DNA from 3 places in the Sporosarcina sp. 6E9 genome. Region 1 is predicted to be linked to each of the others. Evidence: riboswitches for the same ligand, from Rfam matches in the RefSeq annotation. Region 1 holds a riboswitch; each other region holds the start of a gene.

Evidence for each region. A riboswitch is a leader RNA that binds a small molecule or an ion and turns the genes downstream of it on or off. The one in region 1 is predicted to bind thiamine pyrophosphate.
Region 2: it holds a riboswitch for thiamine pyrophosphate, as region 1 does, so the genes downstream of both, thiM (hydroxyethylthiazole kinase) here and thiT (energy-coupled thiamine transporter ThiT) in region 1, are expected to answer to the same signal.
Region 3: it holds a riboswitch for thiamine pyrophosphate, as region 1 does, so the genes downstream of both, J4G36_RS10415 (thiamine phosphate synthase) here and thiT (energy-coupled thiamine transporter ThiT) in region 1, are expected to answer to the same signal.

What each region holds. Positions count from the first base shown of each region.
Region 1 covers NZ_JAGEMN010000006.1:112,205-115,484, forward strand. The annotation lists gene map (type I methionyl aminopeptidase) at 1-382, opposite strand, end outside; gene J4G36_RS16895 (magnetosome magnetite crystal formation protein family) at 501-842, opposite strand; TPP riboswitch at 923-1,024, shown strand; gene thiT (energy-coupled thiamine transporter ThiT) at 1,139-1,702, shown strand; gene J4G36_RS16905 (tryptophan-rich sensory protein) at 1,737-2,462, opposite strand; gene J4G36_RS16910 (M3 family oligoendopeptidase) at 2,625-3,280, shown strand, end outside.
Region 2 covers NZ_JAGEMN010000008.1:40,833-44,112, reverse strand. The annotation lists gene thiE (thiamine phosphate synthase) at 1-43, opposite strand, end outside; gene thiD (bifunctional hydroxymethylpyrimidine kinase/phosphomethylpyrimidine kinase) at 30-872, opposite strand; TPP riboswitch at 944-1,049, opposite strand; gene J4G36_RS17635 (hypothetical protein) at 1,135-1,569, opposite strand; TPP riboswitch at 1,700-1,807, shown strand; gene thiM (hydroxyethylthiazole kinase) at 1,876-2,670, shown strand; gene thiW (energy coupling factor transporter S component ThiW) at 2,667-3,164, shown strand; gene J4G36_RS17620 (histidine phosphatase family protein) at 3,193-3,280, opposite strand, start outside.
Region 3 covers NZ_JAGEMN010000001.1:2,053,863-2,057,142, forward strand. The annotation lists gene J4G36_RS10410 (GntR family transcriptional regulator) at 1-847, shown strand, start outside; TPP riboswitch at 1,077-1,186, shown strand; gene J4G36_RS10415 (thiamine phosphate synthase) at 1,264-1,875, shown strand; gene thiS (sulfur carrier protein ThiS) at 1,859-2,065, shown strand; gene J4G36_RS10425 (thiazole synthase) at 2,068-2,835, shown strand; gene J4G36_RS10430 (ThiF family adenylyltransferase) at 2,832-3,280, shown strand, end outside.

The DNA.
Region 1 (3,280 bases):
CTTCTTTCGCTACATCGCATAATTTTTGTTTTCTTTCATCAGGGGTTCCCACGACAAATGAAATACCTGTATCTGCAAAATATCCACCCGCAGATCCTGAAACGTCTATGTTTACAATATCTCCATCTTTAATAACCCGTGACCCAGGAATGCCGTGCGCCACTTCATTATCGACACTGATGCAAGTGTATCCCGGAAAATCATATTCAGCGATTGGAGCAGAAACAGCACCTTTCTCTTTGAAAAGGCGTCCTCCGATTTCGTCTAATTCTTTCGTTGTCATACCAGGGACAGTCGCTTCCTTCATCGTATCTCTAATTTCAGCAACTATTTTCCCGATCTTTCTTAAGCCTGAAAAATCTTGTTCTGTTTTAGCAATCATGTATTGTACAATCCTTTCTTGCCTGCGTTTATTTACATCCTACACTATAGCATAAAAAACAATATAAAAAAGCCTGCACACATTAATAATGTATGCAGAAGAAATAGGAAAACGACTACTATTTCAACAGTTTCACACCGTGATATACATTCCATACGATGACGATTAAAAATAGTGCAGAATAGATGAGTGTGAATATAAATGGTGCAAAACTCCAAAAGTCAAAACCGCCGCTCAGAATACTAGTTACTCTATTTTCGAAGGAAAACATAGAAAGTGAAAAGATAATTATCCCAGCAATTAAAAGAATAACAGGAATCAGATGAGATATGAAAGCCCGTCTGGCATGATTTTTTACTTCTTGTTCATCCGTAACCAAATAGATGACAAACGGCAGCAATAAAGGAAAGAAGAATACACTAAAATAGCATAAAGAACTTACTAGTTTTTGATTTGTCATCGCTATCCTCCTTGAACGTATAAGGTCAGCTTGCTATAAAACACCATCTATTATACAATAGATTAGGAAAACTTAATAAGCTAAACCACAAGGGGAGCCGTTTCGGCTGAGATAAGACAACTCGTTTTGACCCTTCGAACCTGTAAGATTATTCTTGCGTAGGGATGTGGATGGAAACAGACCTTATTGAAAGACGTGCGTTTCGCTTCTTTCTTAATAGAGACGTCCCGTTCTATCCGGGATGTCTTTTTTTATTTCAATCCGGCATCCCTGCGACAACTAGTTGGGAGAAGATTATATTGAACAGAGGTAGATTACAATTATTATTGGAAATCGCAATTTTAGGCGCGCTTTCATTCGTACTTGATCAGTTAACGGTCTTTCAAATGCCGCAAGGTGGATCTGTCACACTATCAATGTTGCCAATCATTGTAATGGCATTTAGATGGGGCCTAGTTGGCGGTATGTTAACTGGATTTATAAGCGGATTGTTGCAATTAATAACAGGCGGTAAAGTGTTTCATTGGGCACAAGCGCTTCTTGATTATACATTAGCTTACACGCTAGTCGGAGTAGCCGCAATAACAGGAATTTGGTTAATGAGAAACATCGCGAAAAAGAACAAGGGCGGTATGACCGCCGCTATTATTACGGGAACAATCATTGGCGGGCTTCTTCGCTATCTAATCCATTTTATTGGCGGAATTGTCTTTTTCGGATCGTATGCACCCGAAGGTCAACCTGCATGGCTATATTCACTTCTTTATAACGGAAGCTATATGATTCCTTCCATCATCATTTGTGCGATTGTAGCAGTGCTATTATTCACGACGGCTCCAAGATTATTAAAACGCACATAAAAAATAACCTTTCCTCCCAAAGTGGGCGGAAAGGTTATTTTTCTGATGGTTTTAATAAATAAAAGCTAGCTCCAATAACGGCCGTAAGGAAAAGGGCAGCTGTAGAAACAAAGAGCTCATCAAAACCGTTTTTCACTGCAATGCCGATAAAAACCCATATGAATACCGCGTTAAAGGCAATATCACGATAATGATACAAAAAGTGAAGCGCAATTGCGGTTGAAACTGTCAAATAGATGACAGCCCACAGTGAATTACTTAGCCCCCATCCGCTCCATTCATGAAAGGTGAGCAGATAATTTATGAGTTCGATTAAAGAGATGACGCTGCAGCCAAATAACAATGAAATCGGAACTCTATCCCAAAAATGATTCTCTCTTTTTGGGTACGTAAAATAAAGAGCAGCAGTCAGCAGAAGCATTGATAGGATAACGATAAATTCTAAATTGAAAAATTCATAATGCCAAGAATAAATCATAATACTATTTAATAATGTGATGAAAATGAATAAAATGGCTCTAATGTTCAAGATTGCTTTATTATAATTGACTTGGGTACGCCAAAAGTTATAAATCCAACCGCCGAGCAATATATAGATGAATACCCAAATAGCTAGTACATAGCTAGCGGGTGTAAATAGAATGGGTAATCGATTCATGATTTCTGCTGCTGTTAAATTATTAAAAGGAATAGAAATTGAAATAACATAGACAGTAATCGTGAAAAGCAGTGATAACGCCATGGTGATTATTCGCAACATGTTAAAATCCTCCTAATAAATCAGTATACAGTTGAAAGCATGCCCGTGCGAATGTAATTATGAAACTTCTGTCACAAAAAGGATTCTTTTCGATTCTCGAAATTACATGGTATAATAGAGAGGTATATTTAGAAAATTGGAAATGCCTAGGGAGGAACAAAAATGAATGATGTGAAGTATTCTGAAGTATGGGATTTAGATGTATTTTTTAAAGGTGGAAGCGAATCTGAAGAATTAAGAACACATCTAAATGGTGTCGACGAGTTACTTAATTCATTAGAAAAAGAAGCGGTTAAATTTAACGTTCCCGAATCAGTAGGAGCTGCACAGAATATTGTTAACCTAATTGAATCGATTAAAACCGTCGCGTTGAACTTATCGCAAGCAGGCGCAGTAATTGGATGTTTCATTGCGGCAGATACAACAGACAAAAAAGCGCTTTTATTGCAGGGTGAAACGAGTACGCTTGGTGCACGATTCTCGACTGCAATGTTGAAAATTCAACAAACACTTTCAAAATCGGACGATGCAGTTTGGAATAGCCTTATGGAGTCAGTTGAACTAAAAGAATTTGCATTTGTACTAACAGAGTGGCGCGAAGAGGTATCGTTAAAACTTTCGGAAGAGGAAGAAAGTTTAGTAACAGCACTAAGTGTTGACGGGTATCACGGATGGGGAAAATTGTATGATCAACTCGTTGGCGATATTAAAATTACAATTGAAGTAGACGGAGAAGAAAAAGAATTATCCGTTGGCCAGGCAGCTAACTTAAGCGCTAACTCCGATGCAGACGTTCGTAAGCGTTCTTTCGAAGCATT
Region 2 (3,280 bases), on a different contig from region 1:
GTGTCCCCATTATAAAGTATAATTGTAGTTTACTTTTGTCCAATGATCGCAATCCCTTCTATAAGTTTTTCGTTTTTCATGCGACGGCCATACGCCCAATGGTTTGTCGGTCCATGACCACCACCGATTATTAGACCATCTTCAACCGCCGCATGGATAAAATGCTTTGCGGAAACGACCGCATCTTCTAGTTTTTCCCCATTCGCTAGAAACGCCGACAACGCGGCTGCGTAGGTACATCCCGTTCCATGTGTGTCTTTCGTGTTTATCCAAGATGAGCGAACCGAAAACCTTGTGCCTGCTTTTGACATAAACACATCTTCAGCATAGGCTACATCCTGTCGATGGCCGCCCTTGATCACGACAGCCTTCGTGCCTAAGGCTAGTATATGCTTGGCCGCCTCTTCTATGTCTGTAGCCGTTTTGATGGTTAAGCCCGTCAATACTTCAGCTTCCGGGATATTCGGTGTGACGACAGTCGCTAACGGCAAGAGAACAGACTTCAGTGCCTCGACCGCTTCATCGTGCAGTAAGGAGGCCCCCCCTTTAGCAATCATGACCGGATCGACAACGAGCGGTATTCCGCTACCCCGTATCGAATCTGCAACTGCATGAATAATCTCAGCCGAAAACAACATGCCCGTTTTGATCGCTTTCACATTAAAATCTTCTGTAATTACTTTTATTTGCTCGGAAATAATCGTTGGTTCCATTGCTTGAATGGCCGTCACGCCGTGCGTATTTTGCGCTGTAACCGCTGTTATTGCAGATGTTCCAAACACGCCAAGTTCTTGAAATGTCTTGAGGTCCGCTTGAATTCCAGCGCCTCCACCACTATCTGAACCTGCTATTGTCATTGCTACGTTCACCATATAGAAACACGCCCTTCATTATGTTAAAAGCCACACCTGAAACGTCAGGAAGCAGCAACCATCAAAATAAAAGGCGTGGATGCCCACTTTCCTACGTCGGCATAATCCGAATCAGGTTCAAGGGTCCGTGCAAATGCGCACGTCTCAGCCTATAAAAAGGCACCCCTAGTGGTTATCAAACTATTCAGCTTTGATGTAAGTATAACATACTTGAATGGAAATTCGAAATGGACATCGCGTTGACGTGCATGACAACTACTTATCAATCCATTAAAAATACTTTACCGGTATCCGGACTAACCATTAATGAAATTTTTTCTTGCTTTGAATTATAGCCTTCAAACCAATAAGCCCACTTGGCTGCAAATGGATTCCATTCACTTTCCAGTGGAACGTTATACGATTCTTTAATCGTAATATCATAATTGTTAAGTACTATTTCTTTTGCTTGATTAAAAGTTAACGCTGGTAATGAAAAATAAATGCACACCAAAACTATTGAAAAAAGTATAGTATGTCCCGTAATCTTTCGCTTAACTGAAATCGGTTTTTTATTCGTTTTACGATGTTTAGAAAGAATAACAAAAAATACTAAGAAAGAGAATACCACACTCAATGACATGACATTGTTATACACTTGCGAATTAACTAATTCGAGTATGATATAAATAAGTAACGCTATGATAAATTCAGGCATGTACCCCTTCAACAAATCTCCCCTATTCAATATGAAACATATCCTTTTGGTATTCGACTTCTAAATTCATAAACCCTTTTTTACTTTTAATCAATCTATGTTATAGTGATGAGGAAAACAAACTGAATGATTTTGCCACTAGGGGTGTCCTTTACAAGGACTGAGATGCATATGGATATGCGGACTCTTATGACCTGATCTGGTTCATACCAGCGGAGGGAAGTGGGACTGCGTATTTTTATGATGCTAATTCAAAACCGCAGCCGCTTCCCCACTTTCAGGAAGCGGCTTTTTCAATTCAAAAAAATGACTGAAGGCGGGAATTTATCAATGAATCAAACCGAGAATCTCTTAAAAAAACTACGAACAGAGCAACCGCTTATTCACTGCATCACAAATATCGTCGTCGCAAATTTCCAAGCAAACGGCTTACTTGCACTCGGCGCATCGCCAGTCATGGCGGATGCAATCGAAGAAGCCGCCGATATCGCAGCGGTGTCGTCAGCGACCATTTTAAATATCGGAACATTAAAACGAGATACTGTGGAAGCCATCATTCTGGCTGGAAATAGCGCTGTAAAAAATGGATCACCTGTTGTTCTCGATCCGGTTGGCGCTGGCGCTACTTCTTTCCGCAAAGGAAGCGTCCAGCGAATATTGAAAGAGGTAGATGTCACCCTGATTCGATGTAATGCCGGTGAACTCGCAACGATTGCGGGGGTTGATTGGCAGGTTAAGGGGGTCGATGCGGGTGAAGGCGATGCCGATATCGAAGAAATTGCGAAAGAGATGGCGCGTGCACACAATTGCCTCGTAGCCGTCTCCGGAAGAGTCGATATCGTGACAGATGGCCATGAAATCATCAAAATAACAGGCGGGCATCCGCTTATGACGCGTGTCACTGGCGTTGGATGCTTATTAAGTAGTATCGTCGGTGCTTTTTTAGCAGTTGGCCATGAAAATCAGCTAGAAGCCGTCGCTACCGCATTGAATTTTTATAAACGTGCTGGTGAAAAAGCCGCAGAACTGGCCGATGGACCAGGTGATTTTGTTGCCCATTTTCTGAACGGACTTTATTCGAAGGAGGATATTGAAAAATGAATACACGAAAACTTGCGATTATGACGATGTTTGTCGCAATCGCTGTCGCTGGATCTGCATTTGTTTCATTCCCCGCAGGTATCGCACGCGCATACCCAATTCAACATGCAGTCAATGTAGTGGCAGCGATTATGCTCGGACCAATTCCAGCACTTACGATTGCCTTTGTAACGGGGCTTGTTCGCTTATTAACCGGAACTGGTTCACTTCTTGCATTTCCAGGCGGCATGCTTGGCGCTTACTTGGCGGGTGTGATGTACAAACGATTTGGAAAGACTGCGTTTGCTGCGCTTGGCGAAGTGATCGGAACAGGTTTCATCGCGCCATTGTTTGCAGTTCCCTACGCTAAAATACTGATGGGCACGACGGTCACCCCCTTTTTCTTTGTCCCACCGTTTCTGATTTCCAGTTTTAGCGGAGCAGCATTGGGGCTACTTCTTGCTGCACGATTACAACACACACACGTCGGAAAACAACTCGGGACATTAGAATAGTTAGCATAAAAATGGGAGCGCTAAAAAATTAGCCCTCCCAAACACGCTTAACCGAAACATGTCCACCTGTTTCAGAAATACGAAAAACATCCGGGTTCGTGAGCGCTTTCCACTCC
Region 3 (3,280 bases), on a different contig from region 1:
TGTAATCACAACATATATTTCTGATTATATTTTTCCATCCATTATTCGTGGAATAGAGAGTAGATTGAAGGAAGATAATTATTCCTTACTATTGGCTAGTACGAATAATGATGTTGAACAGGAGAAAAAAGCCTTGGAAATGATGTTGTCATATGGTGTGGATGGTTTGATTGTCGAACCTACAAAAAGCAACTTATACAATCCAAACATTGCCTATTATCTATCATTCAAGGAGCATGATATTCCGTTCATCATGATCAATGCTTATTACGAAGAACTAGACGTGCCTTATCTTTCTCTCGATGATGTGCAGTCAAGCTATCTGGCAACCAAAGAATTGATATCAAATGGGCACACAGAAATTGGGCTTATCTCAAAAATGGATGATTTACAAGGAAAGTTCCGAATGAAAGGATATATAAAAGCGCTCGGTGAGGCTAAATTACCCTTTCATCCAGATCTCGTTTTTTCATACGACACAGAGTCGAAGCCAGATTTGTCTACTAACTTGAGATCGTTTCTAAATGAAAATAGAGAAGTGTTAACTGCCATTGCCTGCTATAACGATGAGGTCGGCCTTGTCGTTGCAAATCAGTGCAAACAACTAGGTATTTCTATTCCAGAAGATCTATCAATTATTGGTCAAGACAATTCTTATATTGCCCAAAACGCTGATATCAAATTAACCACTTTAACTCACCCACAAGAACAAATGGGGCGCGATGCAGCGGATTGGATTATTAAAAAATTACAAGGAAGGCACGACCTGCTGAACGAATACTATTATCAACCAGATCTAATTAAAGGCGAAACCGTAAAAGATTTGACAAAAAAACAATCCAATTGAAGGTACCTGTGCAAGACACAATAATGACTATTCAAAACCCCGAATAAAAACCCAAAAGGAATTCAACAAGTCTTTATACAGCAGGTACCCTCTTTCCACTTCATGCAATTGTAGTGTATTTTCTGAATAGTGCCTTGCACAGGTACCTAATTTTCAAATCTTTTTTTGCACTGTCACCAAATCTTTGCTATGCTATTTAGGAACAGAGATGTTGAAAACTTCATACTAATTTGACCATTAGGGGAATCCTTTTAAAGGACTGAGAGACGAGTGTTTACTCCGATACCCTTATTACCTGATCGGGTTTGTACCTGCGTAGGGATGTGGCGTGTCTTCTTGTGTGTGCATAAATTTGCTTACATCCGACCACTTTCCTACCGGGAGAGTGGTCTTTTTGTGTTTAAAGGAGGAACGATGTGAAACTGATTGCCGTAACAGATGATCGACTGGCCATTCACAAATTAGCGGGGATGCTTCTTGCGATTGAACCGTATATTGACGCGGTTATTTTACGTGAGAAGTCCAAAACTGATGCCGAAGTTTTTGAATTAATCCGTAAGCTAAAGCTAGCCGGGTTTGATCAAATGAAAATAATCGTGCACGGGCGTGCGGACCTGGCAACGATGGCAAACATTCATAAAGTGCAGCTGCCTGGACATGGTTTGCCGTTGTCACTTTTAAAGGACCACTTCCCTGCGCTCTCATTTGGAAGATCGGTTCATTCATACGAAGAAGCGAAAACGGCTATGCGTGAAGGTGCGGACTGGGTTTTGTATGGTCATGTATATGAAACAAATTCGAAAGCACAATTGCCACCACGCGGAACAGATGAACTTAACAAAATCATTTCCGCACTCTCAATTCCTGTGTATGCAATTGGGGGAATTAAACCGAGCCATATTAATGATTTGGATGTAGCTGGCGTGGCTGTCATGTCGTCGATTTTCGGCAGCGACAACGCAATCACAGCTGCAAAAACCTACTATGATGCAATAAAAGGGGGAGTTTATTATGACGAAAACAATTGAGTTAAATGGCAATTCGCATGAAATACCGTCGGAGGTTGGGAACGTTCAACAGTTACTTGAAAACCTGGATCTTGCAGACCGGATTCTCATCGTTGAATTAAATAAAGAAATTGTCGCTAAAGAAGCTTATGACAAGCCAATTAAAGACCGGGATCAAATCGAAATTATTCACTTTGTGGGAGGCGGATGAGCATGCTAAAAATTGCAGATAAAACATTTTCATCACGATTATTATTGGGAACTGGTAAATACCCATCATTTGAAACGCAGAAAGAAGCGGTTCGGGTTTCAGAGGCAGAAATCTTAACGTTTGCGGTGAGAAGGATGAATATTTTTGAACCGTCGCAACCAAATTTCCTCGAACAACTTGACTTGTCGAAATATACATTATTGCCAAATACGGCCGGTGCGAAAACAGCGGAAGAAGCTGTGCGCATCGCGAAACTTGCGCAGGCTTCGGGACTTTGTGACATGGTGAAAGTTGAAATTATCGGATGTGATCACTCTTTATTGCCAGATCCTGTGGAAACGTTGCGCGCGACTGAAATGCTTCTCGAGGAAGGATTCATCGTACTGCCATATACGTCAGATGATGTCGTTCTGGCCCGCCGATTATGCGAAATGGGGGTTCACGCAATCATGCCTGGTGCATCCCCGATTGGATCAGGTCGCGGAATTTTAAACCCGCTAAACTTGTCATTCATTATCGAACAATCGAATGTGCCCGTTATTATCGATGCCGGTATCGGCTCCCCGAAAGACGCCGCCCATGCGATGGAACTTGGTGCGGACGCCGTGTTATTGAATACAGCCGTTTCGGAAGCGGCGGATCCTGTGAAAATGGCTATCGCAATGAAACTCGCAATTGAAGCGGGACGCCTCGGATATGAAGCTGGGCGGATGCCGGAACGTGATTATGCCGTTGCGAGTAGCCCGATGGAAGGATTGCTACCCAATTGAACGAACGCTATTCACGTCAAGAATTATTCACGCCAATCGGTGAAGAAGGTCAGGCGTTAATTCGCAACGCAAGTGTATTCATCCTTGGGGCTGGTGCACTTGGTTCTTCTGCCGGCGAAATGCTCGTCCGCGCCGGTATCGGACGAATCACAATCGTCGACCGCGACATTATTGACTGGACCAACTTACACCGCCAACAACTGTACACCGAACAAGACGTCATCGATCAATTGCCGAAAGCTGTGGCGGCGGAAAAACGATTGACCGCCATTAATAGTGATGTCGATGTAACGGGAATTGTCGTCGATGTCACTCCCGATAATGTGCTGGATTTAATCAAGGGGCATGATTTTATTGTAGACGGAACAGATAATATCGAAATCCGCCTGCTTGCCAACGACGCGGCGTTAAAGCTTGGCGGCATTCCCTTTTTCATGGGGGCTTG